DNA from 3 places in the Paenarthrobacter sp. NPDC058040 genome. Region 1 is predicted to be linked to each of the others. Evidence: predicted binding sites of a transcription regulator. Region 1 holds the regulator's gene; each other region holds the start of a gene.
What was found. Region 1 encodes Rex, which represses fermentation and respiration genes when NADH is low (regulators of the CRP and FNR family bind a similar motif). Its sites were predicted from a motif close to CTTGTGAANNNNTTCACAAG; they were not measured.
Positions count from the first base shown of each region.

Region 1 (10,303 bases):
GCGACTCCACTGTGGCCGCCTGCCCCAGCTACGAATATCCGATGAGCGGCTGGGGTGCGCACTTGGCGCCCGAAACGTACTGGTGGGCTGCCGTCCACAACTACGCCAAGGGTGGTGCCACCACGGAATCGTTCCGCGAGGAAGGTCTCTGGCACCAGCTGCTGCACCAGGTTGGCCAAGGGGACCTCGTCCTGATCCAGTTCGGCCACAACGACCAGAAGCGTGCGCACCTGGCGGCCCGGGCAGGGTACGCGGAGAACCTCAAGCGCATGATCGCTGAAGTGCGCTCGAAGGGCGGGATGCCGATTCTTTGTACTTCGGTGGAACGCCGGCACTTTGCGTCCGGTGTGCTGGAGCAGACGCTCGGTGAGTTTCCCGCCGTCGTGCGTGAACTCGGAGGCGAGCTGGGACTGGACATCATCGACCTCAACGAGTGGACCCGCGCCTTGTACCAGGATCTTGGGGAGGAGCGCTCCAAGGAACTGTTCTTCCATTTCGCGCCCGGCGAGCACGCCCATTGGGTGGGCGGCTTGGAGGACAACACGCATTTCCATGAGAAGGGTGCGCGCCTCATTGCTGCCCACGTGGCCGCGCAACTGGAGTCCCTGGGTTACGGTCTGGCCGCCACGGTGAGCGCGGGAGTGCGCGCTTGATCTACGCCAACCCCCTGCGCGGACCCGAGGATGTGGCCACCTGGGTGCCCGAGGGGCCGGTTCTGTTCGGAACGTACGACGACGGCGGCCCGGGGGCGGCTCCGGCGGTGGACGGCGGTGCCGCCTTGGCAGGGGGAGGGGCCCTGCTGCTTTCGGGCTCGCTCGATGCAGAGGAGTACGGCGATCACGCCCACTGGACGCTGTGGTGCCCGGAGAAGCTACCGGATCGCGTCCGGATCAGCTGGGAGTTCCGGCCTGTGGAAGAACCGGGCCTGGCCATGGTGTTTTTCTCGGCCCGCGGCCATGGCGGCGAGGACCTGTTCTCGTCGTCTTTGGCGCCACGGACCGGGCACTACCCGCAGTACCATTCCGGGGAGCTGGACGCCCTCCATGTCTCCTACTTCCGCCACAAGTACGCCACGGAGCGGGCGTTCAGGACCTGCAATCTCCGCAAGAGTGCCGGATTCGAGCTCGTCGCCCAAGGGGCAGATCCTTTGCCGCCCGCGGACGACGCCGATGGCTTCTACCGGATGGAAGTGGTCAAGGACGGACCGCGGGTAGCCTTCGCCATCAACGGACTGCCCCTGTTCGACTGGGAGGATCCCAGCGATGAGCCACTTGGCGGCGGCTACTTTGGCATCCGGCAGATGGCTCCGCTTGTGGCGGCCTACCGAAACCTGGTTGTTGAAGCGCTGTGACAGGCACCACGCGCCTATGACGTAGGATGTCCTCACCTTCCATAATTCCCACTCCTGACCCTGGAACGGACCATGCCTCTCTTCGACCTTCCCCTGGAACAGCTCCGCGACTACACCTCCAGCGCCGTCCCGCCTGCCGACCTCGACGCCTTTTGGGACCGGACCATCGCCGAAGTCCGGGCGCTCCCGCTCGATCCGGTCTTCGAACCCGTGGACAACTACCTGGGAGTCATCGACACCTTCGATGTCACCTTCTCCGGCTTCGGCGGCGATCGAATCAAGGGGTGGCTGCACCTGCCGTCGCGCCTTGAGGCCGGACAGCAGCTTCCCGTGTTGGTGGAGTACATCGGCTACTCCGGCGGCCGCGGCTTGGTCAACCAGAACACCCGCTGGGCGCAGGCCGGCTACGCGCATTTCATCATGGACACCCGCGGCCAGGGCTACGGCGGCGTCTCCGGAGACACGCCGGACCCGCATCCCTCGGCCGGTGGCGTTGCGTTTGCGGGACTCATGACCCGAGGCGCCGATCACCAGGACGACTACTACTTTCGCCGGGTCTACGTGGACGCCTTCCGTGCGGTAGAAGCGGCGCAGAGCCATCCCGCCGTCGACCGTTCCAAAGTGGTGCTGGCAGGAATCAGCCAGGGCGGCGGCATTACTGTCGCCACGGCGGGACTCGCCGCCGGAAGGCTCGACGGCGTCATCGCCGCGCTGCCCGACGTTCCCTTCCTGCAGGACTTTCCCCGGGCGATCGACATCGCGCCGCGGGGTCCCTACCCGGAGATCGCCTCGTTCCTGGGGCGGCACCGGGACCGCTATGAGGCCATGCTCGCGGTGCTGAACTACTTCGATGGCGTCCACCTCGGCCGCGCGGCAACGGTTCCCGCGCTGTTCTCCGCCGCCCAGATGGACGATATTTGCCCGCCCTCCACGGTATTCGCGAGCTACAACAACTACGGCGCCCTTGGCGGATCCCCGGAGAAAGACATCGAGGTGTACCGCTTCAACAACCACGAGGGCGGACAGGAGCACCACTGGATCAAGCAACTCCAGTTCCTGCGCAAGCTGCTGTCATCATGACGGACACGATTTGCCGGGTGTGAACCTGCGCGGTTATGGTGTGGCTATGACTAAGCGTTGGTATGCGTATTTTTCGTTGGCTCTGGAGGGGCCCGCGTCTAACTGACACGCATCCAACTTTCCTTCAGAGCCAACAGGGCAGAGATGATTCTCTGCCCTTCGCCATATCCGGCGGGTTCTGAAAAGGGGCCCGCTCCGTTTCCCGGACAGGACCCAGAAAATGACCAGCATCGCCCCCGAATCCTCGTTGACCTCGGACAACGCCCAGCCCGCAACCTCCAATCTGCGGGTTGCACGCTTCGAGCCGCTTCCGGCGCCCCAAGAGCTCATCGCAGAGTTGCCGTTGGACGCCCGCTCGGCTGCCGTCGTCGACCGTGGCCGTGACCAGGTCCGGGCCATCATGGACGGGGTGGACGACCGCCTCCTGGTGATCGTCGGTCCGTGCTCCATCCACGATCCCAAGGCAGGACTTGAGTACGCCCGCCGCTTGGTCAGCCAGGCCGAGAAGCACAAGGAAGACCTGCTGGTGGTCATGCGCACCTACTTCGAAAAGCCGCGGACCACGGTTGGCTGGAAGGGCCTCATCAACGATCCCCACCTGGACGGCAGCCACGACATCGCGGCCGGACTGCGTGCCGCCCGCGGCTTCCTGAAGCAGGTCACTTCGCTGGGGTTGCCCACCGCTACTGAGTTCCTGGAGCCCATTAGCCCGCAGTACATGGCAGACCTCGTCTCCTGGGGTGCGATCGGGGCCCGCACCACCGAGAGCCAGATCCACCGCCAGCTCGCCTCGGGCCTGTCCATGCCCATTGGTTTCAAGAACGGAACCGACGGCGACCTCCAGGTGGCCATCGACGCGTGCGGCGCCTCTGCCGCTGAGCAAGCCTTCCTGGGAATCGACGACGACGGCCGGGCGGCTTTGGTGGCGACGGCCGGCAACCCGGACACCCACGTGATCCTCCGTGGTGGTCGCAAGGGCCCGAACTACTCTGCCGCCGACGTTGCCGCGGCCTCGTCGAAGCTTGCCGGGAAGGGACTCAACCCGCGCCTCATTGTTGATGCCAGCCACGCCAACAGCGGTAAGAGCCACCATCGCCAGGCTGAAGTTGCCCTGGAAATCGGTGCCCAACTCGAGGGAGGTGCTTCTTCCCCCATCGCTGGCGTGATGCTGGAGAGCTTCCTGGTAGGTGGCGCCCAGAACCTGGACGTTGCCAAGCAGCTGGCGGGGGAGCAGGAACTGGTTTACGGGCAGAGCGTTACGGATGCCTGCATGGAGTGGGACGTCACCGCGTCCGTGCTTGAGCAGCTCGCCGCCTCGGCCCGGAAGCGCCGTCTGGCAACGGCTGGGTAGGACCCGGAGTAGGGTCCCACTTCCGCGGAAACACTTTCACATTGGCCCCATCAGCCACTAGAGTATCCAGCACATGGTTGTTTGATGGCTCAGCATCTGCACACCGTTCTACTGGGGGTGTCTTACTGTCTGAGAGCAAAGGAATATGGGAAATGTCCGCAGAGACTAACTTCTCGAACGCGCGTTTCATGACGGTGGCTGAAGTAGCTGACGTCTTGCGCGTTTCCAAAATGACCGTGTACCGACTGGTTCACTCAGGGGAAATGCCCGCCGTCAGGTTCGGCCGATCCTTCCGGGTTCCGGAGGAAGCCGTTGCCCAGTACCTCAAAGGTGCCGTGGTGGACGGACAATCGGAGACCGCCTGAGGCCTGCCAACGTCCGCTTCGCGGTCAGTGGTCATTGGGTGCCCCTGTGAAGCGGTACCCTGTTAAGGAACGTTTTACGTCATTGTAAGAATCTGTCAGTTGTACTGTCTGCTGCTTTGTCCGCGGATCCGTTCCAACAGACAGGACCTTCATCTAGTTTGTAAGGAACTTTCGTGGGTTCAGTTATCAAGAAGCGCCGCAAGCGTATGGCCAAGAAGAAGCACCGTAAGCTGCTTCGCAAGACCCGCCACCAGCGCCGCAATAAGAAGTAGAGATACTTCGCCAAGCGTGAATGCCCGTTGCCTCCAAGGCGGCGGGCATTTTTGCACCCCCGGACCCTCTCTCACGAAAGCACCCCTTCCCCGGGTCGCTCTCTCACGAAAGCACCCCTTCCCCGGGTCGCTCTCTCACCTGTCTGGCGCGAAACCTGACGCCACCGCAGGGTCCACCCAGCCGTTCCGCAGGGCCCTCTTGATCTTCACTATCGCCTTGGCGAAGCCGTCCACCAGGTCGTCCTTTCCGAAGATCAGGACTGTCCAACCTGCCGTTGAGAAGGCCTTGTCACGGCGCCGATCGCTGAAGAACTGTTCCTCCTCAAGGTGATGTCCGCCGTCGTACTGAATTGCCAAGCGCCGCGCGCGAAAGCCGAGGTCCGCGGATGGAGAGAACGGATCGTCAACCCGGAGCCGGATCTGCAGCTCGGGTTCGGGAAGCCCAGCGTCGAACAGGGCCAGACGCAGCATCGACTCTGGCGCCGAGTCGGCGCCGACTCGCATCAAATCAAGGGCTTCGCGGGCCCGGACAACGCCTTGGAGGTTCTTGTGCCGGTCCAGCATCTTCCGCAGTGCATCAATTGAAGTGAACGGCGTTTCGCGTCCTTCAAACTCTGGTCGCGGTATTCGAATGAGCTGGTCACCGACGCAGACCAGATCCGGTAGCGGCAGGCGGCGTGCCAAGTCCAGCCACGTCCTGGAGCGGGTGCTCATCCACATACCTTGGGTGAACTCGATTTCGGAGTCGTCGACCACCACCGTGTGTCCGATGATGCCGCGTCGCCGTGCCGAGGGGAGTTTCCTTGGCTTGCTGAGGTGCAGTTCATTCGAGTCGGCAAGCCACGGAGGAAGGAATAGGCCGTGGAGCCGGGCGGCCGTCACATGAGAGATCCATGCGCCAGGACTCGCGGCTGAGAGCGACCGGGCAGCTTCCGCGAGATCGAAGTCCCAGCCTGCCGGACGGTAGATTCCCTTGCTGACACTCTCGATAGCGATTCGCCTATTGAGCTGCCCATGTTCCAGGCCCGCAGCCCTGGCATCTTCGAGCGTAAACGGAGCAGAAGCCAACAAGGCAGGTACGGGCAGCGGTTTTTGCATATGGGCATTGTTGCCCAGGAAGGCCCTCGGGTGCAGAAGTTATCCACAGGCTGCCAGCGCCGGACTCGCAACGGTGAGCGAGGGTTCGCGGGAAGGGGGTGTTTGGTGGGAGAGGGTTCGCGGGAAGGGGTGGTTTGGTGGGAGAGCGTCCGTTAGCGGGGGGTGCGGAAGCGACTGAATCCGCGCCACAGGCCGTAGATGGCTCCGCCAACGGTGGCAGCCTTGAGGCCCAAGGTTGCAGCGCGGCGGCCTGAGCGGAAGTCATACACCGGCCAGTTGTTCTCACGCGCGTGCTTCCGCAGGCGGGCATCGGGGTTGATGACCACAGGGTGGCCAACCAGCGTGAGCAAGGGGATATCGTTCGCGGAATCGCTGTACGCCCAGCAATGGTCGAGGTCCAGGCCCTCGCGATCTGCCACGAGTTGGACGGCCACTGCCTTGGCCGGGCCGTGCAGGATGTCGCCGACGAGCCTGCCCGTGTACATGCCGTCCTCAATCTCGCCCACGGTTCCCAACGCACCGGTCAAACCAAGCCGTGTGGAGATGACGGTGGCCACCTCGATGGGCGTTGCCGTAACAAGCCACACTTTGCGGCCAACGCGCAGGTGTTGTTCGGCCAAAGCCTTGGTGCCCGGCCAGATCCGCGACTCGATCATTTCGTCGTAGACCTCTTCGCCGAGGGCTTTGATGTCGTCGACGGAAATACCCGCGGCCAGGGTCAGCGCGGAGTCGCGGACCGCGTGGACATCCTCCATGTTCTCGCCACGCATGACGAACTTGAACTGCTTCCACGCGAAGCCCGCGGCCTGGGACAGCGTGAAGGCCTTGCGTTCGTACATTTTGCGCGCCACGTGGAAGAGGCTCGCGCCCTTCATCAGGGTGTTGTCGACGTCGAAGAAAGCAGCTTCGCCGGTGTGCTGCGGCACTTTGGCGTCTGCGAGCACAGCGGCGTTCTTCTCGTCGGGCATGCCTTGAGTCTAGTCAATCGCAGGTGTCTCGCGCTTCGCACGTCACGGACGGACACCGCATGGGCGCTGCCCGTGCAGCCGGTAACGTTGAGACATGCCTCTTCCCGACGTCGTCCTCCTCACCAAAGCTGACTGCCACCTGTGCACCGCGGCGCGTGCCGCCGTCGAGCGCGTCACCTCAGGCTTGGGCGTGCAGTGGAGCGAAACATCGATCGACGACGACGCGGCCCTCCGCGAGCGGTACGCCGAGGAGATTCCCGTGCTCTTGGTGGACGGCGTACAGCGCGACTTCTGGACTATCGATGAGCAGCGCCTCACGCGTATTTTGAAGAAGGCTTTGGACGGTTAAGGCCACCGCACGCGGAACGCAATGCCTTTTTGTTGAGCCCGGTCAAGGGCCATAGAGTGGAACAACAAGCGACGCAATGGAGAAAACCGTGACTGCGCTGGAACCGTCACCGGAAGCAACAACCGGGGACAACGAACCTGCCGCCAAGCAGATCCCGCCCGCGGCTGTGGCCCGGATGACCCTCTATTTGCGTGCGCTCAACTCCCTCTTGGCCGAGGGCGTGGAACGGGTTTCCTCGGATGCGCTGGCCGAGGCCTCGGGCGTCAGTTCATCAACGCTGCGCAAGGACCTTTCCTACGTCGGATCATACGGAACCCGGGGCGTCGGCTACGAGGTCCAGTACTTGAGCCGCCACATTGCGGCCGCCTTGGGGCTGACGCACGACTGGAAAGTGGCAATCGTCGGCGCCGGTAACCTTGGCAAAGCGCTGGCCCGGTACGGCGGCTTCGAGTCCAGGGGCTTCGACGTCGTGGCGATTTTCGACGCCGACCCCATGGTGATCGGCAACGAGGTTGGCTGGCTCCGCGTCAGCGACTCGGCCGAACTTGAACGTGTATTGGAGCGCACGCACACCAATATGGTGGTGCTGGCCCTGCCCGCAACCGTTGCCCAGGAAGTCTGCGACCGTGTGATCGGGGCCGGCATCCGCAGCATCCTCAGCTTCGCTCCGGTACTCCTGCAGGTGCCCCCGCACGTCAACCTTCGCAAGGTGGACATGGCCACCGAGTTGCAGATCCTTGCCTATCACGCGCAACGGGCGCAGACGCCGGGCCAGGCCGTTTAGCCTTCGCCGGGTCCACGCCCGCTGATCAGTTCCTTCCGCGGTTCAGCGGCCGTACGGGTTCTGGTACGGGTTGCCGAAGGCCTGCTGCTTGCGGAAGTACGGTGCCGATGCCGGCAGGTACAGCAGGACGATCGCCGCTACTCCCAGCAAGATGGTGATGGTGCCGAGCCCGATCTGCGTCAAGCCCAGGAGCGAGATCGCGGCCAGGACGGTTCCCAGGATCCTTGCCCAGTTCTTGCCTTGGCGAACCTTGAAGGCAACCAAGGCGTAAAGCCCGGCCATGATGAGGGAAATAATCACGACGGACGTAACTGCGACGCCCACAATGCTGCTCACGGAAATTCCCGCGCCCTGCGATCCCTGTTGCTGCAGGGCCTGCTCGATCATCTCCTGGCCCTCGCTGGAGTTGAGCAAAGCGATGGTCAGCGGGATCCCGACCAACGTCAGGACGCCAGCTGCGAGGATCATCCAGAACGAGACGTTGACCAATTGCGGAACAGTGCTGGGGCCCGGCTGCTGGCTTGGCCAATTGGTGTCCTGGCCATACTGCGGGGCGGCCTGGCCGTAGGGGGAGCCCTGCTGCTGGCCATACGGTGTGGTCTGTTGTCCGAACTGAGGGGCCTGCTGCCCATACTGCGGCGCGGACTGCTGCCCGTACTGGGGAGCGTTGGGTTGCGACTGCTGCCCGTACTGTGGCGCGGACGGCTGGCCGTACTGCGGAGCGTTGGGTTCGGACTGCTGGCCGTATTGCGGTGCCGAAGGCTGGGACCCCTGCTGCTCCGGAGTGGAGTCGCCCGGGTTTGACGGCGGGTAGGGAGGGTTGCTCATGGCATTCCTTTGCTTGTTCGACTGCTGCACGGCTGCTGGGACCAACAAGACAAAGTGCCCCCAGCGTGGTTCTGAGTCCACCGTACCCCCAGCCTCCCGGCGGTATGGGGGATCACACGCAGGAATTTCCCGTGATTGGAGAAATCATCATGCAGGCGTACATGCCCGTACGCCTGCATGATGAAGGCCGCGGGTCCCGGGGGACGTCCGCGGCCTTCTGCGGCGCCGTGGCAATGCACGACGGCGATACTTGCGTTTTGCGTCAGGCGGTGCCCTTGACGGCCTTGAACCAGAGCTGCGAGTTCGGGAGCCACATGAGGACTACGGCCACCAGGCTGACGGTGAAGCCGAACCAGTTGCTGCCAAGGCCTGCGCTGGGACCGCCCATGTTGATGGAGCCGAAGATGGCGAGCAGCAGTGACACGGCTGCAAGCACCGTGAGGGCCAGGCGTGCCCACTCCTTGCCTTCCTTCATCTTCATTGCCAGCACAACCTGGGCCGCGGCGACGGCGAGGGTGATGATGAGCAGGATCAGCGCGACTGCCGCCAACCCGGGAATGAAGGCGAAGGCCGCGACGATGGCGAAGAGCCCAATCAAGCCGAAGAGCAAGCCGAGGAGTCCGGAGATCACCCAGATGAAGTAGGACACCTTCAGTTCGATGGGCAGCCCCTGGACCTTGAAGATGCCGGAGAATCCGCCTTGGGGAAGGACGTCGTTGAAGTTGCGGGGTCCGTCGGTGGGCATTTCGAAGTGGAAACCACCCTGCTGGCCTTGCCCAGGCTGGCCGGGGACTGGCTGCTGGTATTGCGGCTGCTGGTACTGGCCTGGCTGCTGGTACTGGCCCGGCTGCGACGGCGGCTGGTAGCCCTGGGGTGGTTGGTAGCCCTGCGGAGGCTGGTAACCCGCAGGAGGAACATTGCCGGGCTGCTGTGGCTCGGAGCCGGGCTGCTGAGGCTGTGGTGCTTCGTCTGGGTTACTCATGGCATCACTGTAGACCGCGGGTTGAAGGTTGCATAGGAAATTTGGGGCCAACAGGCAGCCAAATACGGGGTGTTTTCCGAACAATGGACGGGTGGCTTCGGGTGATGCGAAACGGCGCCCCCGCACCGTGATGGTGGGCAGGGGCGCCGTCCGTCGGGCAGCAGCGAAAAAACTAGGCAGCAGCCGGTGCGATGAAGGCGAGTTCGAGGTTGATCACTACCTTGTCGCTGACCAGGACGCCGCCGGCTTCCAGGACGGCGTTCCAGGTAAGGCCGAACTCCTTGCGGCTGATGGTGGTTTCACCGGAGACGCCTGCACGGGTGTTGCCGAACGGGTCCACTGCCACACCGTTGAATTCGGTCTCGATGGCAACTTCCTTGGTGACTCCCTTGATGGTGAGATCGCCCACGAGGTCGAAGCTGTCACCGTTGGCCTTGACGTGGCGGGAAACGAAGGTGATTTCCGGGAACTTCTCCACGTCGAAGAAGTCCTCGCCCTTGACGTGGCCGTCGCGGTTGACGTCGCCGGAATCGAAGCTGGCAGTCTGGATGGTGGCGGTGACCTTGGAATCCGTCAGCGTTTCGCCGACTTCCAGGGTGGCGGATGCGTCCTTGAACTGGCCGCGGACCTTGCTGATGCCGGCGTGGCGGACGGTGAAGCCGATCTCGCTGTGGGAAGCGTCGAGGGTCCAGGTGCCGGTGGTGACGTTGGCGGGAAGGGTCATCATGGTGTTGCTCCTATGGGTAGGGGTGGATCGTTGGGCTTACCCGGTCGACTGGACAAGCTCTTTACTTGAAGCGTCAACCGAGCTTCGTGACTAGTATAAACATGCATATGCATCTTTTATTCCAACTTGCCGGAACATTTTGGGAAAA
Region 1 covers NZ_JBHVRN010000010.1:27,075-37,377, forward strand. Annotated here, with positions in the region: gene ACFVSJ_RS15070 (rhamnogalacturonan acetylesterase) at 1-653, shown strand, start outside; gene ACFVSJ_RS15075 (DUF1961 family protein) at 650-1,351, shown strand; gene ACFVSJ_RS15080 (acetylxylan esterase) at 1,424-2,431, shown strand; gene ACFVSJ_RS15085 (3-deoxy-7-phosphoheptulonate synthase) at 2,652-3,782, shown strand; gene ACFVSJ_RS15090 (helix-turn-helix domain-containing protein) at 3,935-4,147, shown strand; gene ACFVSJ_RS15095 (30S ribosomal protein bS22) at 4,321-4,419, shown strand; gene ACFVSJ_RS15100 (DUF559 domain-containing protein) at 4,555-5,517, opposite strand; gene ACFVSJ_RS15105 (HAD family hydrolase) at 5,670-6,485, opposite strand; gene ACFVSJ_RS15110 (glutaredoxin family protein) at 6,580-6,834, shown strand; gene ACFVSJ_RS15115 (redox-sensing transcriptional repressor Rex) at 6,911-7,618, shown strand; gene ACFVSJ_RS15120 (hypothetical protein) at 7,661-8,446, opposite strand; gene ACFVSJ_RS15125 (hypothetical protein) at 8,709-9,428, opposite strand; gene ACFVSJ_RS15130 (YceI family protein) at 9,601-10,152, opposite strand.

Region 2 (10,303 bases), on a different contig from region 1:
GGGCGGCCAGGGCCACCTTCTTGGTGACGCTCTCGTCGATGACGCGATCTGCCGCTGGGCTGATGCCCGTGGCTCCGCTGACGGTGCTTGCCATTGTTGCTCCAAAAGTGCGAAAACGGGTCCGGGCGTTGGGAGCCCGGGCGGTGGTGTGGATGCTGTGAGGGGGTTCACTCCACAGTGACTCATTCCATAGTGCCAGTAGTTTTTCCCAAAATAACTAGCGATACATCACGCAAACGGGCCGCTAGGATGTGTGAATGCACAATGTGGATACCTTCGCCCACACCACCCGCTGGACTGAACTAGTGGATCAACTCGACGGACGGCTCGATGAACTGGCTCGCGCCTTCACCACCAGGGTCCGGGAAATCCCCGAATACGGGGAAAGCCAAGTCACCGTCCAGGAGATCCAGGAGACCGCCCGCGAAACGTTCCGGCGGCTCATCCGAGGGCTCAAGAACGGGCCGTCCAACACCCAGGACGGGCTGCTGGACTTCGCCTCGGACCTGGGCTCCAAGCGTGCCCGCGCCGGCATTCCGCCCGAATCCCTGACCTCCGCAGTGCGGCTCGACTTCAGCATCCTCTGGGCAGAGTTGCTGGAGATCGCCCGGCCTGAAGACGCCATGCTGCTCGCTTCGCGGGTGGACCAGGTATGGCGGGTGGTGGACGAGTTCGCCACCAGGACGCACACGAGCTACCTCACCGAACGGGTGCGGATGGCCCAGGAGGAATCGAGCATCCAGCGCGAATTCATCGCGCGCCTTTTCAACCAAAGCACCCCCTCGCTGGAAACCTCGGCCCAAGTGGCTTCGGCACTGGGAATCAACCCCGACGGGCGCTTCGCCCTGGTGGCAGCCAGCGGAGAACCCGGCGCCCGCCTTCGGGCCGCGGTATCCCACTTCGGCACGGCCACTCCGGGCCGACCAAAGCCCTTCGTCCACGAATCGGGAGGCAACACGTACGTGTTCTGGGCGTTACCGGCCGTGCGCACGCGGGGTCCTGAAGCCGACCACCAGCAGCTGCCTCCCGGCGTCGTCGATGTCCCCTGCGGCTACGTGCCCGAAGTCCTGGGCCTCCGCGCCCTCCCTGCAGCCGCGCGAACGGCGGAGAGCCTGGCCGCCCTGCTCCGCCCCCGCGATGTTGGGCCGCTCTCCGCGGATTCGGCGTGGGCCCGGCTGGCCCAGCAGAACCTCCAGGACGCCGGGTTGGACCTCGCCGCGGAGCTTGAGGAAGCCTTGGCCGAATGCAAAGGCGGCGAGCGCGAGCGCCTGCTGGAAACCGTGCGGCACTACCTCAACACGGGCAACGTGACCCTGACGTCCGAACAGTTGTTTTGCCATCGCAACACCATCCTCAACCGGCTCAACCGCTTCCAGGAACTCACGGGCATAGACCTCGCAGTCCCGGCAAAGACCGCCAGGTTGGTTGTGGCCTGGGCGTAGCCGGTGTGTGTTTTCACATTTCCGTCCCGGTTTTGCTGGGATTTTTGCCATTGAAGCTGTGATCGGCAACACAGAATAGTTGTAGCTACCTTGCACCGGACATTCGTCCCCGCACCCCATCCGGAGATTCTGATGGCCCAAACGGTAGATACCGACTCCGCATCCACAGCCAGGCTCGACCTCACGAAGATGCGCAAAATTGCCCTCGCCAGCGTTATTGGCACCACCGTCGAGTGGTACGACCTTTTCGTCTTTGGTACCGCTTCCGCACTCGTCTTCAACAAGATCTTCTTCCCCAGCTTCGACCCCATCGTCGGCACCATGCTCGCATTCGGCACCTTCGCCTCTGCCTACATAGCCCGCATGGTCGGCGCCATCATCTTCGGCCACTTCGGTGACCGGCTGGGCCGCAAATCCATGCTGCTGGTGTCGCTACTGACCATGGGCGCGGCAACCTTCGCGATCGGCCTGCTCCCGGACTACCAGAGCATCGGCATCATGGCTCCGTTACTGCTCCTCCTGCTGCGCGTCATCCAGGGCCTGGCCCTCGGCGGCGAATGGGGCGGTGCCGTCCTCATGACCGTTGAGCACGCTCCCCCGGCGCGGCGCGGCTTCTTCGGATCCCTGGTCCAGGTGGGCGTCCCCGCAGGTACCCTGATCGCCAACGTTGCGTTCCTCATCGTGGCCTCCAGCATGAGCACCGACGCACTGCACTCCTGGGGCTGGCGCATCCCGTTCCTGGCTTCCGTGCTGCTGGTGGCTGTGGGCATCTACATCCGCTTGAACATCGAGGAAACCCCGTCCTTCCAGGCCGTCAAAACCGCCGGCGCCAAGGCAAAAATGCCGTTCGCCTCGCTCATGGCCAAGTACTGGAAGCAGGTTGTCCTGGGCGGCGTCGCTACCCTTTCCACAGGCAGCACCTTCACCCTGCTGGTGGCGTCCGGCGTCTCCTACGGCAAGAAGGAACTGGGCCACTCGGAAAGCCTCATGCTCTGGGTTGTCCTGGCCGCCTGCGCGCTCTGCTTCGTCCTGATCCCGTTCTTCGGCAAGCTCTCCGACAAGTACGGCCGCAAGCCCATCATCTACGCCGGTGTTGCCGCTGAAGCCGTCCTCGCTTTCCCGATGTTCTGGCTCATGGACACCAAGTCCGTGGCGCTCCTGTTCGTCGCCTACCTCGCCATGATGACGGCCTTCGCGGCCAACTATGGTCCCATCGCCACGTTCCTCGCCGAACTCTTCGGTTCCAAGGTCCGGTACTCCGGCCTGTCCGTGGCCTACATGCTCTCCGGCCTCCTGGGCAGCGCGGCCACGCCGTTCATCACCACGTGGCTGCTGGGCCTGACCCACCAGAGTTCCTCGATCGCCTGGTACATCATGGCGGCAGCCATCCTGTCCCTGGCAGCGCTCTTCGTCCTGACCGAAACGCGGCACGGCAACATCGACGCCGTCGATGAAGCACCCGCGGACGTGGCCGGTCAGCCGGAAGCAGCGGCAGCGAAATGACCGCAACCACCATCGGGCGCCTGGCCGGAATCCCCGGCCAGGCGCCCGCCGTCGGGCCTTTTTCCCCGGCGGTCATTGCCAACGGTTTCGTGTTCACGTCCGGCCAGATCCCCGCCATTACGGGACTGGGCGATCAACCCGACACTTTCGAGGGACAGGTCCGCCAAACCCTCGAAAACCTGTCCGGTGTCCTGGAAGCAGCGGGATCCAGCCTGCAGCACGTGGTCAAGGTGAACACCTACCTCACCAGCGAAGAGCAACTCGAGGAATACAACCGCGTGTACGTCGAGTACTTCGGCACGGCCAAACCGGCCCGGACCACCGTGTGCGTCAGCTTGTGGGGCGTTTCCCTGGAGATCGAATGCGTTGCGGTACTGGCCTCGCAAGAGGCGGTCTCATGATCACCACACTCCTCGAGGACCTGGCAAACGTCAGCTACCCCACCATCGGCCACTTCCTGGAAGACGGCTTCGTGGATCCAGCCATCCAATCCCTGCTGCCCAGCGTCAAGATCGCCGGCCCCGCCGTCACGGTGCGGATCGCCGACCATGACGCCATCGCCATGAACCGCGCCCTGCTGGCCATCCAACCCGGCGATGTGCTGGTGGTGGACATGCTCGGAGACCACCGCCACGCCCCGGTGGGGGCCGTGACGGCAGCCGCGGCGATCGCCCAAGGCGCTGCCGCCGTCGTGGTTGACGGCATGGCGACGGACCTGCTGGAGCTGCGGCAGGCCGGGCTGCCTGTCTTCGCGCGCGGTACCACTTGCCTGACCACGAAGCGCAAGCACGGCACGGGCTCCGCCGTGAACGTGCCCGTCCGTTGCGGCGGTGTTGAAGTGAACCCCGGCGATCTGGTGCTCGGAGACGCCAACGGCTTGATCGTTCTCGCGCCGCAGGCCGCCCGGGATGTCATTGGGCAGGCCTCCGCCTCGGACGCCGCCGAACCCGCCATCCTCGCCCGGATCGCGGCCGGCGAACCGCTCAACGCGATCCTGGCCGTGTAACTCCGGCACCCGTAACCCCGCTGTGGCACCAACGGACTTCGGCCGGGGATGCGGTAGAACTTAACCATGAGCGTACGTACACCCGACCCATATCCCGGCTGGCTTTCGGACGAAGACCTCTTCGAAGCCCGCGGCCGCCTCCCCATGGTCTACGTGGAGGCTGTTCCCGTCCGCCTGGATCCGCTCGGGTACGTCAACGAAGTCGGCACCCTCCTGCAGGGCGACGCCGACGGCAACATGGTCCGCTACCTCGTCTCCGGCCGTGTCCTCTACCGCGAAACCATCCGTGCGGCCCTGCTTCGGCACATGGAAAAGGACCTCGGCCCCCTGGCTTTCCCGCAGCTGCCCATCAGCCCGGTCCCGTTCACGGTGGCCGAATACTTCCCGGCGCCGTCCCAGACCGGGTTCACCGATGACCGCCAACACGCGGTATCGCTCGTGTTCATCATCCCGGTCACCGGTGAGTGCGAACCCCGCCAGGACGCGCTGGAACTCACCTGGATGACACCGCAGGAAGTGCTCAGCGAAGGCGTCCAACAGGAATTCGAAGGCGGCCGCGGGAACCTCGTCCGCCAGGCGCTGGCCTATTCCGGCATCGTCGTCTAGAGCGGGTCCGCGGGCTTGGGGCGGTCCGCTTTTGTAGACTGGACGGCGGACCGCAAGAGAACCAAAGGACTTCCGATGACTCACAGCCCAGCCTCACAGCAATACCGCGAAAAGCAGGCTGGGGACCTGCAGCCCGGGGACTTCGTGTACCTTCCCGGCGACGGGCCGGCCGAGGAAATCGCCTCCGTTGAGGTCCAGAACGACGATTACGGCGTTCCGGCGCTGCTGCTGGTGGCAACGCACGACGCCGGTTCGGTGAGGATCGCTGTAGGGTCCAGTGTTCCTGTGGGGGACGGAGTTCCGCGCGGTTCAGCCAGCACCACCGCGGAAGCCGACGCCGATGCTCCCGCGCAACCCGCCGTCGTCGTGCCTCCCCGTCCGGAGGCGCCACCCGCTGCCACCGGTCCCAGCGCCGAAGAACTTGCACTGATTCCCGAACCCAAGGGGACGCCCGAAGCGGTAGTGCGCAAGGCGGCTGCAGACCACAAAGGCAAGAACGGCGTGCAGGTCTTGGCAGAGCGCCTCGCAAAGGGCATCAACACCAAGTCCGGCAGCTGCCTCCGGGACTTGAGCGACCTCGCCTTCGACCTATGCATCGTGCTGCGCGACCCGGACCATTCCCTCGAGGTCGCCGACCTGTTGAACGTGCTCCCCTTCGACGGCAACCTGGACCGCTGGGCCTCGATCGAGCGGGCGCTGGCACTGTCCAGTTTCATCTGCCGCGAAGCCGGGCAGGCGGAACGCGCCGCCGTCTACGAGAAACTGCTCCGCGCGCCCGAGTCGCAGGAAGATGACCCCTTCAAGGCCCTGATCAACGCCCGGGTGCGCCAGCGTGCGCTCAACGAACCCAACCTGTACGACAAGGAAATCTTCCGCGCCGTGGACAACGGCAACCGCGACGCCGAGCGTGAGTGGCGGTTCCTGCGGCTTGAGGCCCTGATGTTCCTCCGGGCCCACGGTGGTTCCAAGACCATTGCCGAAGATGAGCTGGGCCGACGGATCGCGAACGAACTCGAAGCAGTCCGCGCCTAGTCCTCTGCTGCCGGAAGTTCAAGGCCTGTTGTGGGCACCCAAACGGCGGTAGATTCGGGGCCATGACGAACAATCTGAGCGTTGTGATTAATGCTGACGCGCAGCAAGTTTGGACAATGCTGCGCGAACCGTCGCTGGTGGCCCAATGGCATGGCTGGGAAACCGACGAATTGACCGACGAAATCAAACAAATCTATTTCGATCCGAGCGTTGTTGAAGGTCCCGATCACACCAGCCTGACCGTTCGTGGCGGCGATGAGTTCGAGCTGCACCCCGTTTCCGGCGGCACGGAAGTCAAGGTCACCAGGGCCGCGCTGGACCACGACTCCGAGTGGGCGGAATGGGACGAGGACATCACGCAGGGCTGGCTCACTTTCCTGAACCAGCTGCGTTTCACCCTTGAACGCCACCCGCACGGCAAGCGTCGGACGCATTTTGTTTCCGTTTCCGGTGGCGGCTCGGCGATCGAGAAGCTCGGACTGGGCGACCTCCCGCCGGTTGGCGACGAGTACTCGCTGACACTGTCCACAGGCGAGGCTATTTCCGGGAAGGTCTGGTTCAAGAGCCGGCACCAAGTAGGCGTGACGGTCCACGGCTACGCCGAGCACGGCGACGGGCTGCTGATCGTTGCCGAGCAACTGGCGATCCCGGACAAAAGGCCCGACGGCGGTGCCATGGTTATCGCCTCGACCTACGATTTGGGGGCCCACACGCTGGCGGACATTCGGTCTTCATGGGACAAGTGGAAGGATTCGGGTTCCTAGAAGCCCACTGGGCAGGTTACCCGCGGTAAAGCTGGCACACTTGGTAGCGTGCCAGCTTCCGTTTCTCCGCCTTCGTCTGCTCCGTCGTCCCCTCCTGCCGGGCTTTCCGCACGGCAATCCGAGTTCGGGTTCCAGGTGGGCCGGCGCCTGACGGAAACGTCGACGCCGTCGTCCTCGCTTGTGGAGGCGAACGGGGGCGAGTTTTTGGGCCGTACCGGCACTATCACCACGCCGCACGGAACCATCCAGACGCCCGCGTTCATCGCCGTCGGAACCAAAGCCACCGTCAAGGCCGTCCTTCCCGAGTCAGTGGCTGACCTCGGTGCGCAGGCCGTGCTGGCCAACGCCTACCACCTCTACCTGCAGCCGGGGCCGGAAATCCTCGACGCCGCGGGTGGGCTCGGCGCGTTCATGAACTGGTCCGGGCCGACTTTCACGGACTCCGGCGGGTTCCAGGTGATGAGCCTGGGCTCCGGATTCAAGAAGGTCATCGACATGAAGAACGTCGACACCTCCGGACCGGACGACGCCGTCGCTCCGGGCAAGGAGCGCCTGGCGCACATCGATGACGACGGCGTTTGGTTCAAGTCCCACCTCAACGGGGACAGGCACCGCTTCTCCCCCGAGATCTCCATGCAGGTCCAGCACCAGATCGGGGCGGACATCATGTTCGCTTTCGACGAGCTCACCACCCTGCAGAACTCGCGGGCGTACCAGGAAGAATCGCTGGAGCGGACGCGGCTGTGGGCCCTGCGCTGCCTGGACGAGCACTTTGCTTTGACTTCTTCGCGTGTGGATAAGCCCTATCAAGCGTTGTTCGGCGTCATCCAAGGTGCCCAGTACGAGGACCTCCGGCGCAAGGCTTGCCGCGATCTCGGAGCGATGCCCTTCGACGGGTACGGAATCGGTGGCGCGCTGGAGAAGGAGAACCTCGGCACCATTGTGCGCTGGTGCAACGAGGAACTCCCCGAAGACAAGCCCCGCCACCTGCTGGGCATCTCCGAGCCGGACGACATCTTCACAGCCATCGAGAACGGTGCCGACACCTTCGACTGCGTCTCCCCCACCCGCGTGGCCCGGAACTCCGCGTTCTACACACCGTCCGGCCGTTTCAACCTCTCCGGGGCCCGCTACAAAAAGGACTTCGGGCCCCTGCAGGAAGGCTGCGACTGCTACGCCTGCGAGAACTACTCCCGGGCCTACATCCACCACCTGTACAAGGCCAAGGAGATGCTCTCGGCCACGCTGATCTCCATCCACAACGAGCGCTTCGTGGTGAAGATGGTGGACGATGCCCGTCTGGCCATCGAATCCGGGGATTTCTTCGAGTTCAAGGCCGAGACGCTGGGCCGGTACTACTCCTAGGCTTGGGCTGCGACGGCTCCGTAGCTCGGTTCACGCTTCTTGATCCAGCCCACCACCAGCACGGTGATCGGCACGAAGAGGAACTCCACGGCCGTCTTGTACACGAAGCCCACCAGGACGTAATTGACGAACGAGCCAACGTCCGAGATGCCGATCACGGATGCGGCGATGCTGCAGAAAATCAGGGTGTCCACGAACTCGCCCACCACAGAGGAACCCATGAGTCGTGCCCACAGGGTCTTTTCGCCGGTGCGTTCCTTCATCTTCACCAGGATCCACGAGTTGATGGTCTGGCCCGCCAGGAACGCGAGCAGGGATGCCAGGACGATCTGCGGCACGGGTCCAAGCGCGCCTTCGATCGCCGCCTGCTTGGCGGTTCCGTAATCGTCGTTGAAGCCGGGGAGGATGATGATCACCCAGTAGCACAGCGACGCGAACACAGACAGGGCGAACGAGGTGATGATCGCCTTGCGGGCAACCTTGAAGCCATAGACCTCGCTCATGACGTCGCCCAGGATGTAGGCCAGCGGGAAGAGGAAGAACCCGCCGTCCGTGATGATCGGGCCGAGCACCACGCCCTTGGAAGCGCCGATGTTGGACAGGATCAGCACAACGGCCATGACCGCGAGCATGATGCCGAAGTAGGGGGAACCGATCGAGGCAAAGCGGGGTGCGGGCTTGCTCAAGGTGCTGGAGCCTGAGGGCGAGGGCATGGGTCATCCGTTCGTAGTGGTTCGCGCAGGCGTTGTTCCTAAGGCCGCCCCGCTGTATTAGCACTGTGGTTGGTGGGGGCATCCTGCCCGGCACCGAGTACATTCTCCCACTCCCCCGACGCTCTCTCACCAAACCACCCCTTCCAGCCGATCCTCTCTCACCAAACCACGCCTTCCATCCGGACGCTCTCTCAGCAAACCACGCCTTCCGGAGAATTTGAACACGTTCAGAAACTGTGTCACACTCACTCTTGAACACGTTCAAAAACTACCCGGGGAACAGACCATGGCCGCAAAGAGCGAACAGACCAGGCAACTCGTCGCGGACGTCGCACTGAAGATGTTCCGCGAGATTGGCTTCGAGAAAACAACCATGCGCGCTATAGCGCAGGAAGCCGGCGTCTCAGTGGGGAACGCCTACTACTACTTCGCCTCTAAGGATGAGCTGGTCCAGGAGCTTTACATCCAGGTGCAGATCGAGCACGCAGCCGTTGCGGCAACAGCACTCACCAATGTTTCCGACTTCTCGGGCCGCCTGAAGGCTGTGCTGCACACCGGCATCGATGTCATGACCCCGTACCACCAGTTCGGGTCCGACTTCATCGCGACGGCGATCCGGCCGTCGTCGCCCGTCAACCCGTTCGGGGAGGCGTCCACCGCCGCCCGCGACGCTTCCCTCGCGATCTTCCGCACCGCCGTCGACGGCTCCTCTCCGGCAGTTGCGAAGAAGCTCCGCGGCGACCTTCCCGAGCTGTTGTGGCTGGCGTACATGGGAATCGCGCTGTTCTGGGTTTACGACAAGTCCGAGGGTCAACGCCGCACGCGCAAACTCATCGACGGCGCGGCGCCACTTGTTGCCCGAGGCCTCTCACTCGCCAAGCTTCCCGGCGTAGGCAAGGTTTTCGACGACGCCCTTGGCTTGGTGCGCAGCGTCAAGGCCGGCTCGTGACGCCGCGGACGGTGGTGATCGCGGGCGCTTCGGGCTTCATCGGGCGCTACTTCCAGCGGCGGTTCGCGTCCGAGGGCTGGCACGTTCGCACGGTTGGGCGGCACGGCTCGGCGGACGCCCAATGGAACGACGACGGAGGCATCACCAAGGCGCTTGACGGTGCCGAACTGCTGGTGAACCTCGCCGGACGGACCGTGAATTGCCGTTACAACGAGCGGAACCGGCGGGAGATCCTTGAATCGAGGGTGCAGACGACGCGGTCGTTGGGGCTTGCTCTGTCCCGTTGCGCTGCACCACCCAGGACATGGATCAACGCGAGTACGGGCACCATCTACCGGCACGCTGACGATGGTGCACAGTCGGAAGAGTCCGGCCAACTCGGCAGCGGATTCTCGGTCTCCGTGGCGCGGGCATGGGAGGAGGAGCTTGCCCTGGCTTCAACGCCTCGTACCCGGAAGATTCCTCTCCGAATCGCCATCGTGCTGGGCGACCGCGGCGGAGTGATGGGTCCCTTCCGTCACCTGGCGAGGCTCGGTCTGGGCGGGCACATGGGCCCAGGCACGCAAAAGTTCAGCTGGATTCATGTGGAGGACTTGTTCCGCTCGGTCCTGTTCGTCCACGACCGGCCCGAGCTGGCTGGCCCGATTAACGCCGCCTCGCCATTCCCCGTGAGCAATCGCGAGCTCATGTCCCGGGTCCGTCGAAGCCTGGGTGTGCCGTTCGGGATGCCGACGCCAGCGTGGCTGTTGGAGATGGGCGCGGTCCTGATCCGCACCGAGACCGAGCTGGTCCTGAAGAGCCGATGGGTGGAGCCACGGAAACTGCTGGATGCCGGTTTCACGTTTCGGTACCCTGCGCTGGCCGAAGCCCTCAGCGCGATCGGGAGTGCACGGTGAGCCGAAGCCAAGACGACGCGGCAGGAA
Region 2 covers NZ_JBHVRN010000002.1:90,148-100,450, forward strand. Annotated here, with positions in the region: gene ACFVSJ_RS03240 (MFS transporter) at 1-94, opposite strand, end outside; gene ACFVSJ_RS03245 (PucR family transcriptional regulator) at 258-1,442, shown strand; gene ACFVSJ_RS03250 (MFS transporter) at 1,575-2,945, shown strand; gene ACFVSJ_RS03255 (RidA family protein) at 2,942-3,346, shown strand; gene ACFVSJ_RS03260 (RraA family protein) at 3,343-3,951, shown strand; gene ACFVSJ_RS03265 (NUDIX hydrolase family protein) at 4,018-4,557, shown strand; gene ACFVSJ_RS03270 (DUF6707 family protein) at 4,633-5,589, shown strand; gene ACFVSJ_RS03275 (SRPBCC domain-containing protein) at 5,652-6,353, shown strand; gene tgt (tRNA guanosine(34) transglycosylase Tgt) at 6,402-7,718, shown strand; gene ACFVSJ_RS03285 (queuosine precursor transporter) at 7,715-8,431, opposite strand; gene ACFVSJ_RS03290 (TetR/AcrR family transcriptional regulator) at 8,718-9,380, shown strand; gene ACFVSJ_RS03295 (TIGR01777 family oxidoreductase) at 9,377-10,276, shown strand.
Region 2: the regulator Rex is predicted to act here: its motif matches at 8,680-8,699, upstream of ACFVSJ_RS03285 (queuosine precursor transporter).

Region 3 (10,303 bases), on a different contig from region 1:
GGTGATGATGGACTCCGGTGGGGCGTTCTTGACCACAACGGCGTTGGCACCAACGGCACTGTCTGCGCCGATGGTGATTGGACCCAGCACCTTGGCGCCGGCGCCAATGGTCACCCGGTCGCCGATGGTCGGGTGCCGCTTCACCTTGGCCAGGGACCGGCCGCCGAGGGTCACGCCGTGGTAGATCATCACGTCGTCCCCGATTTCCGAGGTCTCGCCAATCACCACTCCCATGCCGTGGTCAATGAAGAATCGTCGGCCGATGGTGGCGCCCGGGTGGATCTCGATACCCGTCAGGAAGCGTGCCAGCTGGGAAATAAGGCGGGCCGGAAAGCGCAGTGCAGGGTTTTGCCAGAGCTTATGGGTCAGGCGGTGTGCCCAGATGGCGTGGAGGCCGGAATAGGCAAAAAAGTTCTCAAAAGAGCCTCGAGCCGCCGGGTCGTGGGACCGGGCGGCGTCGAGGTCTTCCTTAAGCCTTGCGAAGAAACCCACAAAGACCTTTCTACAGGAATGAATATTCGCGGGCGAAGAATCAGCCGCGGATATCGTCAAACAGGACCGTGGAGATGTAACGTTCGCCGAAGTCGCAGACCACGGCAACGATCAGCTTGCCCGCATTTTCCGGTCGCTTGGCCAGTTCCAGGGCGCCCCAGACGATTGCGCCGGAGGAAATGCCGCCCAGGATGCCTTCGCGTGCACCCAGTTCACGGGCTACGCGGACGGAGTCTTCAAGGGTGGCGTCGAGGACTTCGTCGTAGACGTTGGTGTCCAGGATCTCCGGCACAAAGTTGGCGCCGAGGCCCTGGATCTTGTGCGGGCCGGGGGCTCCGCCGTTGAGGATGGGGGAGTCCTTGGGTTCGACCGCGACGATTTGCACGCCCGGCTTGCGCTCCTTGAGCACCTGTCCGACGCCGGTAATGGTTCCGCCGGTGCCGACGCCGGAGACGAAGATGTCCACTTCGCCGTCGGTGTCTGCCCAGACTTCCTCGGCCGTGGTGTCGCGGTGGACCTGGGGGTTGGCCTCGTTGGCGAACTGGCGTGCCCAGATGGAGTTCTCGGTGTTGGCTACGATTTCCTGGGCCTTCTCCACGGCACCACGCATGCCCTCGGAACCCGGGGTCAGGACGATTTCGGCACCGTAGGCCCGCAGCATGACGCGGCGTTCGGTGGACATGGTCTCAGGCATGGTCAGGATGACCTTGTAGCCACGGGCGGCACCAACCAAGGCAAGGGCGATACCGGTGTTGCCGGAAGTGCCTTCGACAATCGTTCCGCCGGGCTTCAGGGCGCCGGACTTCTCGGCGGCGTCGATGATGGCTACACCGATGCGGTCCTTCACGCTGTTGGCCGGGTTGTAGAACTCAAGCTTGACTGCGACAGTTGCGCCAAGTCCTTCGGTCAGGCGGTTCAGACGGACAAGCGGGGTGCGTCCGACCAGCTGGGTGACGTCGTCGTAGATCCTTGCCATGAAAATGTATGCCTATCTCTGAAGAGGGAAATGCTGAGGTCAGCCTAACCAGCGGTGACGAAACCCTGCTAAGCAATTAGCCATGCGGAGTAATATTTCCGGGCTTTCGCCAGCTTGGGATTAATAATCACCTGGCAGTAGCCCTGGTTCGGGAACTTCGCGTAGTAGTCCTGGTGAATTTCCTCGGCTTCGTAGAAGTCCCCCAGGCGGCTCACCTCCGTAACAATCGGATGCGGCCACAGGGACTGCGCGCGTTCGATGGCCTCCTCGAAAAGGATCTTTTCCTCGGTGGTGGTGTAGAACATCGACGAGCGGTACTGCGTGCCCACGTCGTATCCCTGCCGGTTAAGGGTGGTGGGGTCGTGCAGCGCAAAGAACATGTCCAGGATGACTTCCGCAGGGACCACCGAATCATCGAAGGTCACGGCCACCACCTCGGCATGGCCGGTGGTTCCGGAGCAGACCTCATAGTAGTCGGGATTGCGGAGGTGGCCGCCGGTATAACCGGAGACAACCGACTTCACGCCGCGGGTCTTCTGGTAGACGGCGTCCAAGCACCAGAAGCAGCCGCCGCCAAGTACGAAAGTTTTCATGATCTCTTCAATGGATCGGACGGACGGATGATTCCCGCAACACCTTACGGGACCATGACGTCGAGGTCACACCCTGACCGATCCGGTGCAGTAGGTAAGAATAAGAGTATGGAAGCAGTAGACACCGCCCATTCCGATGCGGACTCCAGCGACGACGCCGGAACAGTTGAAGACAACGGTGAGCCGACCCTGGGCCAGGTCCTGCTGGCCGTAGAGGAACTCTGGCCTGAGTCCCTCGCTGAAGATTGGGACGAGGTTGGCCTGGTCGTGGGGAGGCCTGACGCGCCGGTGACCAAGGTCCTGTTCGCCGTCGATCCAACCCTTGAGGTGATCGACGAGGCCATCGAGTGGGGCGCAGAGCTCCTGGTCACCCACCACCCCTTGCTGCTCAAAGGGGTGAACTCTGTAGCGGCGACCACTGCGAAGGGCCTTGCAGTCCATCGCCTGATCGAGGCCGGGACCGGCCTCCTGACAGTCCACACCAATGGCGATTCAGCGGTCGGGGGTGTCTCCGACGTCCTTGCGGACGCCTTCGGCCTGGACAATGTCAGCCCGCTCACCACGGCAGCGAATGGCCTGCCCGAGGAAGGAATCGGCAGGGTTGGCGATCTCCCCGAACTCATGACACTCGGCGATTTTGCCGCGAGGGTATTCGGCGTGCTTCCGGCTGTTGCCGGGGGAGTCCGCGTGGCAGGGGACAAGGATGGCCTGGTTCGACGCGTTGCCGTGTGCGGCGGCGCAGGCGACAGCCTTTTCGATGCCGTCCGGGCCAACCAGGCTGACGTTTACGTGACTGCGGACATGCGGCACCACCCGGCGTCGGAAGCCCGGGAGGCTGCGGTCAATGACCGGCCATACCTTATTGATGTTTCGCATTTCGCCAGCGAGTGGCTCTGGTTGCCGGTGGCCGCCGAAGCCCTGTCGAATGTCCTCAAGGACCAGGGGCACGACGTCGAGATCCGGGTCAGCAGCACCAACAGCGACCCCTGGGACTTCATCCTGACTCCCGGCGGGGACTAGCATCTACAAGACAGTGGCCGGAAGGCCCGGTCGGCACTGACCAGCGGTGCCGGCGACATTCAGGTGGAGGTAAGCGTGGCGAAGGCAGCACCGGCAGAACAACTCAAATTGCTTGAACTGCAGGGACTCGACGCCAGGCTCAAATCGTTGGCAGGCCAGCGTAAGGTGCTTGAAACCGATCCCCGCATCACCGATCTCCAGGATGCCCTCAACGTGGCAAACGGTGAACTGGGTGCTGCAAAGCTCGCCGTCCATGACGCCGAAGCTGAACTCCGCCGTTCGGAAACCGACGTGGAGCAGGTGGTAAGCCGCATCGAGCGGGACGAAGCCCGGCTCAACAGTGGCACTGGGCTTTCCAAGGACCTGGTTGCGCTCCAGAACGACATCGCGTCACTGAACAAACGGCGTTCGGACCTGGAGGACGTGGAACTGGAAATCCTGGAGCGCCTGGACTCACTCCGGGAACGCCAGGCCGCCCAGCAAGCGATCGTGGACGACATCCAGGGATCGTTCGGCAGCATCAGGGCCGAACTCGACGAAGCCATCGCCGGGGTTGCAGCGGAAGAAACCGTTGTCCGTGGCCAGAGGGCAGCATTTGCCCAGGCACTGGACCAAAACATGGTTGCTATCTACGACAAGACCATTGCCAAGCGGGGTGTGGGCGCGGCCCGCCTTTTCCATGGAAAATCCGAAGGTTCCGGTATGACGCTCAGCCCCGGCGACCTCGCGGAGGTCAGGGCGGCTGCCGAGGACGACATCGTCTTCTGCCCCGACTCCGGTTGCATCCTGGTCCGCTCGGCGGAGTGGAACTAAGCGGTCAGGATGATGTTGAGGGCGTGCGGCTTGCGGGCCGTGCCCTCGACGAGCTCGCCCGTCCACACCTCAGCGGCGGCCTTCAGCAACTGGGCGGGCGTGGCAGGGGCCTTCCCCCGCCTCGTGAGCAGGTGCCGTGCGAGCTCGCCGCGGGTGTGCTTGGCGAAGTGGCTTACCACCGTGCGCTTGCCATTGGCCTCGTTGAACACGTTGACGGTAACCGTCTGTGCAGCAGGTGGCGCCCAGGCGGCCGCATAGGTACTGGAGCGGCAATCAACCAGCAGCTCGCCTTCCGAGCGCTTGGCGAGGGCAGCGGCCAGTTGCGGCTTCCAGTAGGAGGCGAGGCGTCCGACGTCGGGCAGTGCGGTTCCCATGGACAGCCGGTAGGCGGGCACGTGGTCGCCAAATCCAATGGCGCCCCACAGGGCGGAAACCACCAGGATCGATTCGGCCGCCTTGCGGCGCTGCGTGGGAGTCAGGCTGTTGTAGCCGAGGGCGTCATAGAGGACGCCCGAGTAGACCTGGTGCGCTGGTGCGGCAGGTTCCGAGTGCAGCCTCGTGTTGCGTTCGACGTCGTCCCGCAGCGAGGCGCCGACGCCCAGCAAAGCGAGGGCGTCTTCATGCGCGCTCACCGTTCCCAGGGCCTCGAGGACCTTTGCACGGTAGGGGTTCAAGTCCGGAAAGCTCAGCCCCTCCCAGTCGATGGAGGGTCCTTTGGCAGCGGGAGTCTTGCCTTCGGAAGGCGGAAGGAGAATCAGCACCAGTCGATATTACCGGTGTCGGGGAGCGGTTCGGACGCCGGTAGACTGTACGGCGGATGGGTTGACCAGGCGGTCGCGCGCCACGAAAGTGGCTCGAGGAACGTCCGGGCTCCACAGGGCAGGGTGGTGGGTAACGCCCACTCGGGGTAACCCGCAGGCAAGTGCCACAGAAAACAGACCGCCTGCGCTGGCCGGTGCGTGCATCGGTTGGTCCGCAGGTAAGGGTGAAACGGCGGTGTAAGAGACCACCAGCTCCCTGGGTGACCGGGGAGGCTAGGTAAACCCCACCCGGAGCAAGGCCAGACAGGACACGTTCGAGGGCTGCCCGCCCGAGTGTCCGGGTAGGCTGCTGGAGGGCGTCGGCAACGGCGTTCGTAGATGGATGGCCGCCACTCCCTTGCCGGCAACGGCAGGGGATGACAGAACCCGGCGTATCGGTCAACCCATCCATTTATGACTCCCTGAAAAACGTGCGTGTGAGTGATTTCACGCATCCGGGCGGCCAATGCCCGGTGATCCCGCCCTAGAATGGTTACTGAACGTAGAAGTTCTGCCGCCGGGTCTGCGTTCGCAGCCGGCGGATTTTCTTTGCTCTCGTTCAAGGCGCAGTGGGTGGACCGAAGCCCTCAGCGCATGTGCCGCAGGACTACTCCGGGCGGCCGACGCCATCTGCATACGAAGACGTATGTGGTTGACCCAAGGAAGGTAGTTCTGTGAGCCAGACGTCAGATTCTTGTCTTGATAAGTGGATGGGCCGGGAGGCCCTCGCCGAGGCCATGATTCCGGTGATCGGCCGGTTGTACCGGGAAAACAACGTGGTCACCAGCATCCACGGCCGGAGCCTGATCAACAAGTCCACCATGAACATCCTGAAGGCCCACCGCTTCGCCCGCCGGATGAGCAACACCGAGCTGCTGCTCGAGGAGACCGCACCGCTGCTGAACGCGCTGGCCGAGCTGGAGCTCGGCGCTGCCGCGATCGACATCGCCCGCCTCACCGAAAAGTACCGTGCAGAGAACGGCGCTGTTTCCTTGGACGAGTTCCTACGCGCAGAGTTGGCCGAGGTTGTTGGCAAGCGCGGCGCTGACGACCGCACCAGCACCGACGTCGTTCTTTATGGCTTTGGCCGGATCGGCCGCCTCCTGGCCCGTCTCCTGATCGAAAAGGCGGGCGGTGGCCACGGGCTGCGCCTGCGCGCGATCGTTGTCCGCAAGGGCGCCGAGAACGACCTCGTCAAGCGGGCAAGCCTGCTGCGCCGCGACTCCGTCCACGGCTCCTTCGAAGGCACCATCCGCGTCGACGAAGAAGCCAACACCATCACGGCCAACGGCGTGCAGATCCAGGTGATCTACTCGGACAACCCCGCCACCGTTGACTACACGGCATACGGCATCAAGGATGCACTTGTGGTGGACAACACCGGCCGCTGGCGCGACGCCGACGGCCTGTCACAGCACCTGCAGAGCAAGGGTGTGGCCCGCGTGCTCCTGACCGCTCCGGGCAAGGGCGACCTCAAGAACATCGTGCACGGCATCAACCAGGGCGACATCACCGATGAGGACAAGATCGTCACCGCCGCGTCCTGCACCACCAACGCCATCACCCCCGTGCTGAAGGCCATCAATGACAAGTTCGGCATCATCCACGGCCACGTCGAAACCGTTCACTCGTTCACCAACGACCAGAACCTGATCGACAACTTCCACAAGGGAGACCGCCGCGGACGCTCCGCAGCGCTCAACATGGTGATCACCGAGACCGGTGCAGCGAAGGCCGTTGCCAAGGCACTGCCCGAGCTGCAGGGCAAGCTCACCGGCAACGCCATCCGCGTCCCTACGCCGGACGTGTCCATGGCCATCCTCAACCTCAACCTCGCCAACGGCACCACGCGCGACGAAGTCAACGACTACCTTCGGGAAATGTCCCTGCACTCGCCGTTGCGCAAGCAGATCGATTACATCGACTCGCCGGATGTCGTTTCCACGGACTTCGTCGGCTCCCGCCGCGCGGGCATCGTGGATGGGCTCGCCACCATTTCCAACGACAAGAACCTGGTTCTCTACGTCTGGTACGACAACGAGTTCGGCTACTCCTGCCAGGTTGTCCGCGTGATGGAGGAGATGGCCGGCGTCAACCCGCCGTCGTTCCCCGCCCGCGACATCGTTGCCCCCATCGCGGTGCTTGAGGCAGCGAACGCCTAGGCAAAAGTGTTACCGGGGTTTCCCGGCTGGGTTACTGGAATCAGCCGGGAAACCTGCTCACAATGGGGTCATGGAAAATGAATCTACGTTGGAGCACGAGACCACGCTGGAACACGCGTTGGACGTGGCAAAGGCCAACCATAAGCAAGCACAAAAACTGCTCGACCAGGCCGTCGCGGCCAATGCCGCAGGCGATGTCACAGACGAACGCGTAGAACAATTGCGGGGTCTGTTGGCAGTAGCCGCAGAAGACCTGCAACGCGTGATGCGGGAGCAATAGGCCAGCCCGCCACCGTCCACAGGGTGACTTCTCCTGCACACTGTGGATAGCGGCTTCGATGTCGGTGCCTTGTCCTACGCTCGAAGGGCACGATCACCCCGACTGAACGGAGCCCCTTGAGTACCACCTGGCCTGCGTACAGGCGCGCCCGCCGCCGGTCCCGGCAAGCCTGGACCATCCTTGGTTTGCTCGCGGCCACCGTGGTGGGTGGACTGTCCTGGTTCTTCGCCGCAGGCCAATTCGACGTAGCGGGCCCGTGGGTTGCCGGGCCCACCGAGGCGCCGGTCTTTGATTCCGCGTGGATGAAGCCTCTCCCGGCCGCTGTCGCGGTGCCGGCGCAAAAAGCCTCTGAGGCCTTGGACCACCTCGAAGTGAAGGGCCGGTCGTCGAAGAACGACTACGACCGCACGGCTTTCGGGCAGGCCTGGCTGGACGTTGACCGTAATGGATGCGACACGAGGAACGACATCCTTCGCAGGGATCTCGCCGGCGTCGAATTCACCGCAGGATCCGCATGCAAGGTTGCGTCCGGACAAATCCAGGAGCCATACACGGGAGCGTCGGTTTCGTTCCGCCGGGGCCAGGACACGAGCTCGGTCCTGCAGATCGACCATGTTGTTGCGCTGGCTGACGCCTGGCAGAAGGGTGCCAAGCAGTTGTCGGTCCAGCAGCGCCAGATGCTGGCCAATGATCCGCTGAACCTCATAACCGCCGACGGACCCGAAAACGTCAAGAAGGGCGCGGGCGATGCCGCAACCTGGCTGCCACCCAACAAGAACTTCCGCTGCCATTATGTGGCCCGGCAAATATCGGTGAAAACAGCCTACAAGCTATGGGTCACCCAGGCAGAGAAAGACGCCATGAAGCGCGTTCTTGCCTCTTGTCCGGATCAGCAGACCATCTACAGCGCCAGGTGACCATGCCCCAGTTGCCAGGTGCCGCCGTCGTCGATCCTCTCCAGGACCACTCTCTGCAGCGAGGTTTTGCGTGGCAGCCCGTCCAGGTTCTCGAGCCCACGGTGCCGGAACGTGAAGTAGACGGCATCGGTGGGAGCGTCCGAGCAGCGGTCCAGGATGAACCGCCGGGCGAAGGACGCGATGTTGCTGTCCGGAAGGTGCTCCACCAAGTAAGGATCGAGCATCCATGACTCGCACGTGGCCGTGGCCACAGGTTTGTCGGGGAAATGCCCGGCGAAGAACAGTTTGGCATCCCTGAGACTCGCGTCAACAGCGGTAGGGGAGAGACTCCCATCCTCGGGAATGTGGACACCCAGCTCCCAGGAAGGATCTTGCCCGGCTCTGGCCCCGGGGCGCTCCGGACGGATCAAGTGAAACTGCAACCTGCCCAGCCGGAAGAGATTTCCGGCCATGTGCAGGGTCAGCCATCCCCAGGTGTCCAGGCCGAACCGGCCATGGACGCGCCGGTTGATGCGCAGTTGGAGCCCGGTGTCGGCAAGCGATGCGGCCGACACCTCCGGAGTAATCCCCAAACCAAGGTGATAGGAATGGACCAGGGGCGCGAACCGGAGCAACGCAGTGATCCAGTCGGACTCAGTGGGTCCGTTGGAAACGATGGCCTTCGAGGGGAAGGTGCCGAGCCTCGCCTGAAGTGAGTCGATGGCTTGCTGCACGCCCGCGCCGGGACTGCTGGCAAGCAGCTCCGCGCAGTCGCGGGTATCCTCGCCAGTGATGTCGAGGAGCTCGAACAGCTGTGCGTGGTCCGCCGGCGTCATGCGCTAGTGGCCGAAAGGGTCGGGGTCGACGCCAGGCATCCAGGTCAGCCCCGGGACTCCCCAGCCGTTCTTCTTCGCTTGTTTCATGGCCTTCTTCGAATAGCGGTCCACAAGGCGGTTGACGTACAACTTGCCGTCCAGATGGTCGAACTCGTGCTGTATGACCCGCGCGAACCAGCCGGTTGCCTCGAACTCAATCGGATTCCCGTCGCCATCGAATCCCTGGACCCGAGCCCACTCCGCCCTTTGGAGTGGGTAATGCTCGCCGGGAAAGGACAAGCATCCTTCAACGTGCTCCTCGGGATCCGGCAAGGCCCCGGAAACCTTGGAGAGGGTCAGGACAGGGTTGACCAGCACGCCCTCGTCCGGAGCGTCGTCATCATTGGCGTACTTGTAGACAAAGATGCGCTTACCCACTCCGACCTGGGGAGCAGCGAGGCCGACGCCGTTGGCGGCATCATTGGTTTCGAACATATCCGAGATGAGGGTGCGGAGTTCGTCGTCAAAAACTTCCACCTCGCTGGCACGGCGATGGAGGACAGGTTCGCCCCAGATGGTGATTGGCAGGACCGTCATGTCAGTTCTCCCTTAGTCAGTCGCTGTGGCCAGCGGTGGCTTCGTCAGGAACCGCCGGTGGTCAAACAAAACAAAGGCCGCACCGGATAACCGGTGCGGCCTTTGGGGAAACCGGCTTTCCAGCCAATTCCGGTGGGGTGAGCGACGGGGGTTGAACCCGCGACCTCCTGGACCACAACCAGGCGCTCTGCCAACTGAGCTACGCCCACCATGTGCCTCTTGGTTTGACCGTTTGACCGGCTTTCCGTGAAGGCAACGACAAATAGCTTACCTGCTGTTTTGGGGTTCAAAGTCCACTTTTGCCGGTTTCCCCGAAAAAACTCCGAAAAATGACGCAGATCACACTTCTTCGGGAGCCTTGAGGGTCTCTGCCGAGGCGGTGGTCTCCTTGGAGATGCGTTGGGCGGTGGCCGTGTCCGGTCCGGGGGCAGGCACAAAAACAGCCTCGCGGTAGTAGCGGAGCTCGTCGATGGAATCCTTGATGTCGCCCAGTGCCCGGTGGCCGCCGTGCTTCGCCGGTGCTTGGAAATAGGCGCGCGGGAACCAGCGGCGGGACAGTTCCTTGATGGTGCTGACGTCGATCACGCGGTAATGAAGGTGTTCGATGACATTGGGCATGTCGCGCGCGAGGAACATGCGGTCTGTTCCCACGGAGTTGCCACCCAAGGGTGCCTTGCGGGGGTCCGGCACCCATTTCTCGATGTATTCCAGCACCAGGGCTTCGGCTTCGGCCATGGTCTTGCCGTGGGGGAGTTCGTCGAGGAGCTTGGAGCGCGTATGCATGTCGCGGACGAAATCGTTCATCTGCTCAAGGGCTGCGTCGTCGGGCTTGATGACCACATCCACGCCATCGCCAAGA
Region 3 covers NZ_JBHVRN010000008.1:1,691-11,993, forward strand. Annotated here, with positions in the region: gene epsC (serine O-acetyltransferase EpsC) at 1-492, opposite strand, end outside; gene cysK (cysteine synthase A) at 533-1,468, opposite strand; gene msrA (peptide-methionine (S)-S-oxide reductase MsrA) at 1,537-2,061, opposite strand; gene ACFVSJ_RS12290 (Nif3-like dinuclear metal center hexameric protein) at 2,170-3,081, shown strand; gene ACFVSJ_RS12295 (zinc ribbon domain-containing protein) at 3,157-3,894, shown strand; gene ACFVSJ_RS12300 (YaaA family protein) at 3,891-4,655, opposite strand; RNA gene rnpB (RNase P RNA component class A) at 4,713-5,105, shown strand; gene ACFVSJ_RS12310 (glyceraldehyde-3-phosphate dehydrogenase) at 5,369-6,856, shown strand; gene ACFVSJ_RS12315 (hypothetical protein) at 6,927-7,136, shown strand; gene ACFVSJ_RS12320 (HNH endonuclease family protein) at 7,253-8,053, shown strand; gene ACFVSJ_RS12325 (acyltransferase domain-containing protein) at 8,038-8,868, opposite strand; gene def (peptide deformylase) at 8,872-9,444, opposite strand; tRNA gene ACFVSJ_RS12335 (tRNA-His) at 9,578-9,653, opposite strand; gene orn (oligoribonuclease) at 9,784-10,303, opposite strand, start outside.
Region 3: the regulator Rex is predicted to act here: its motif matches at 5,129-5,148, upstream of ACFVSJ_RS12310 (glyceraldehyde-3-phosphate dehydrogenase).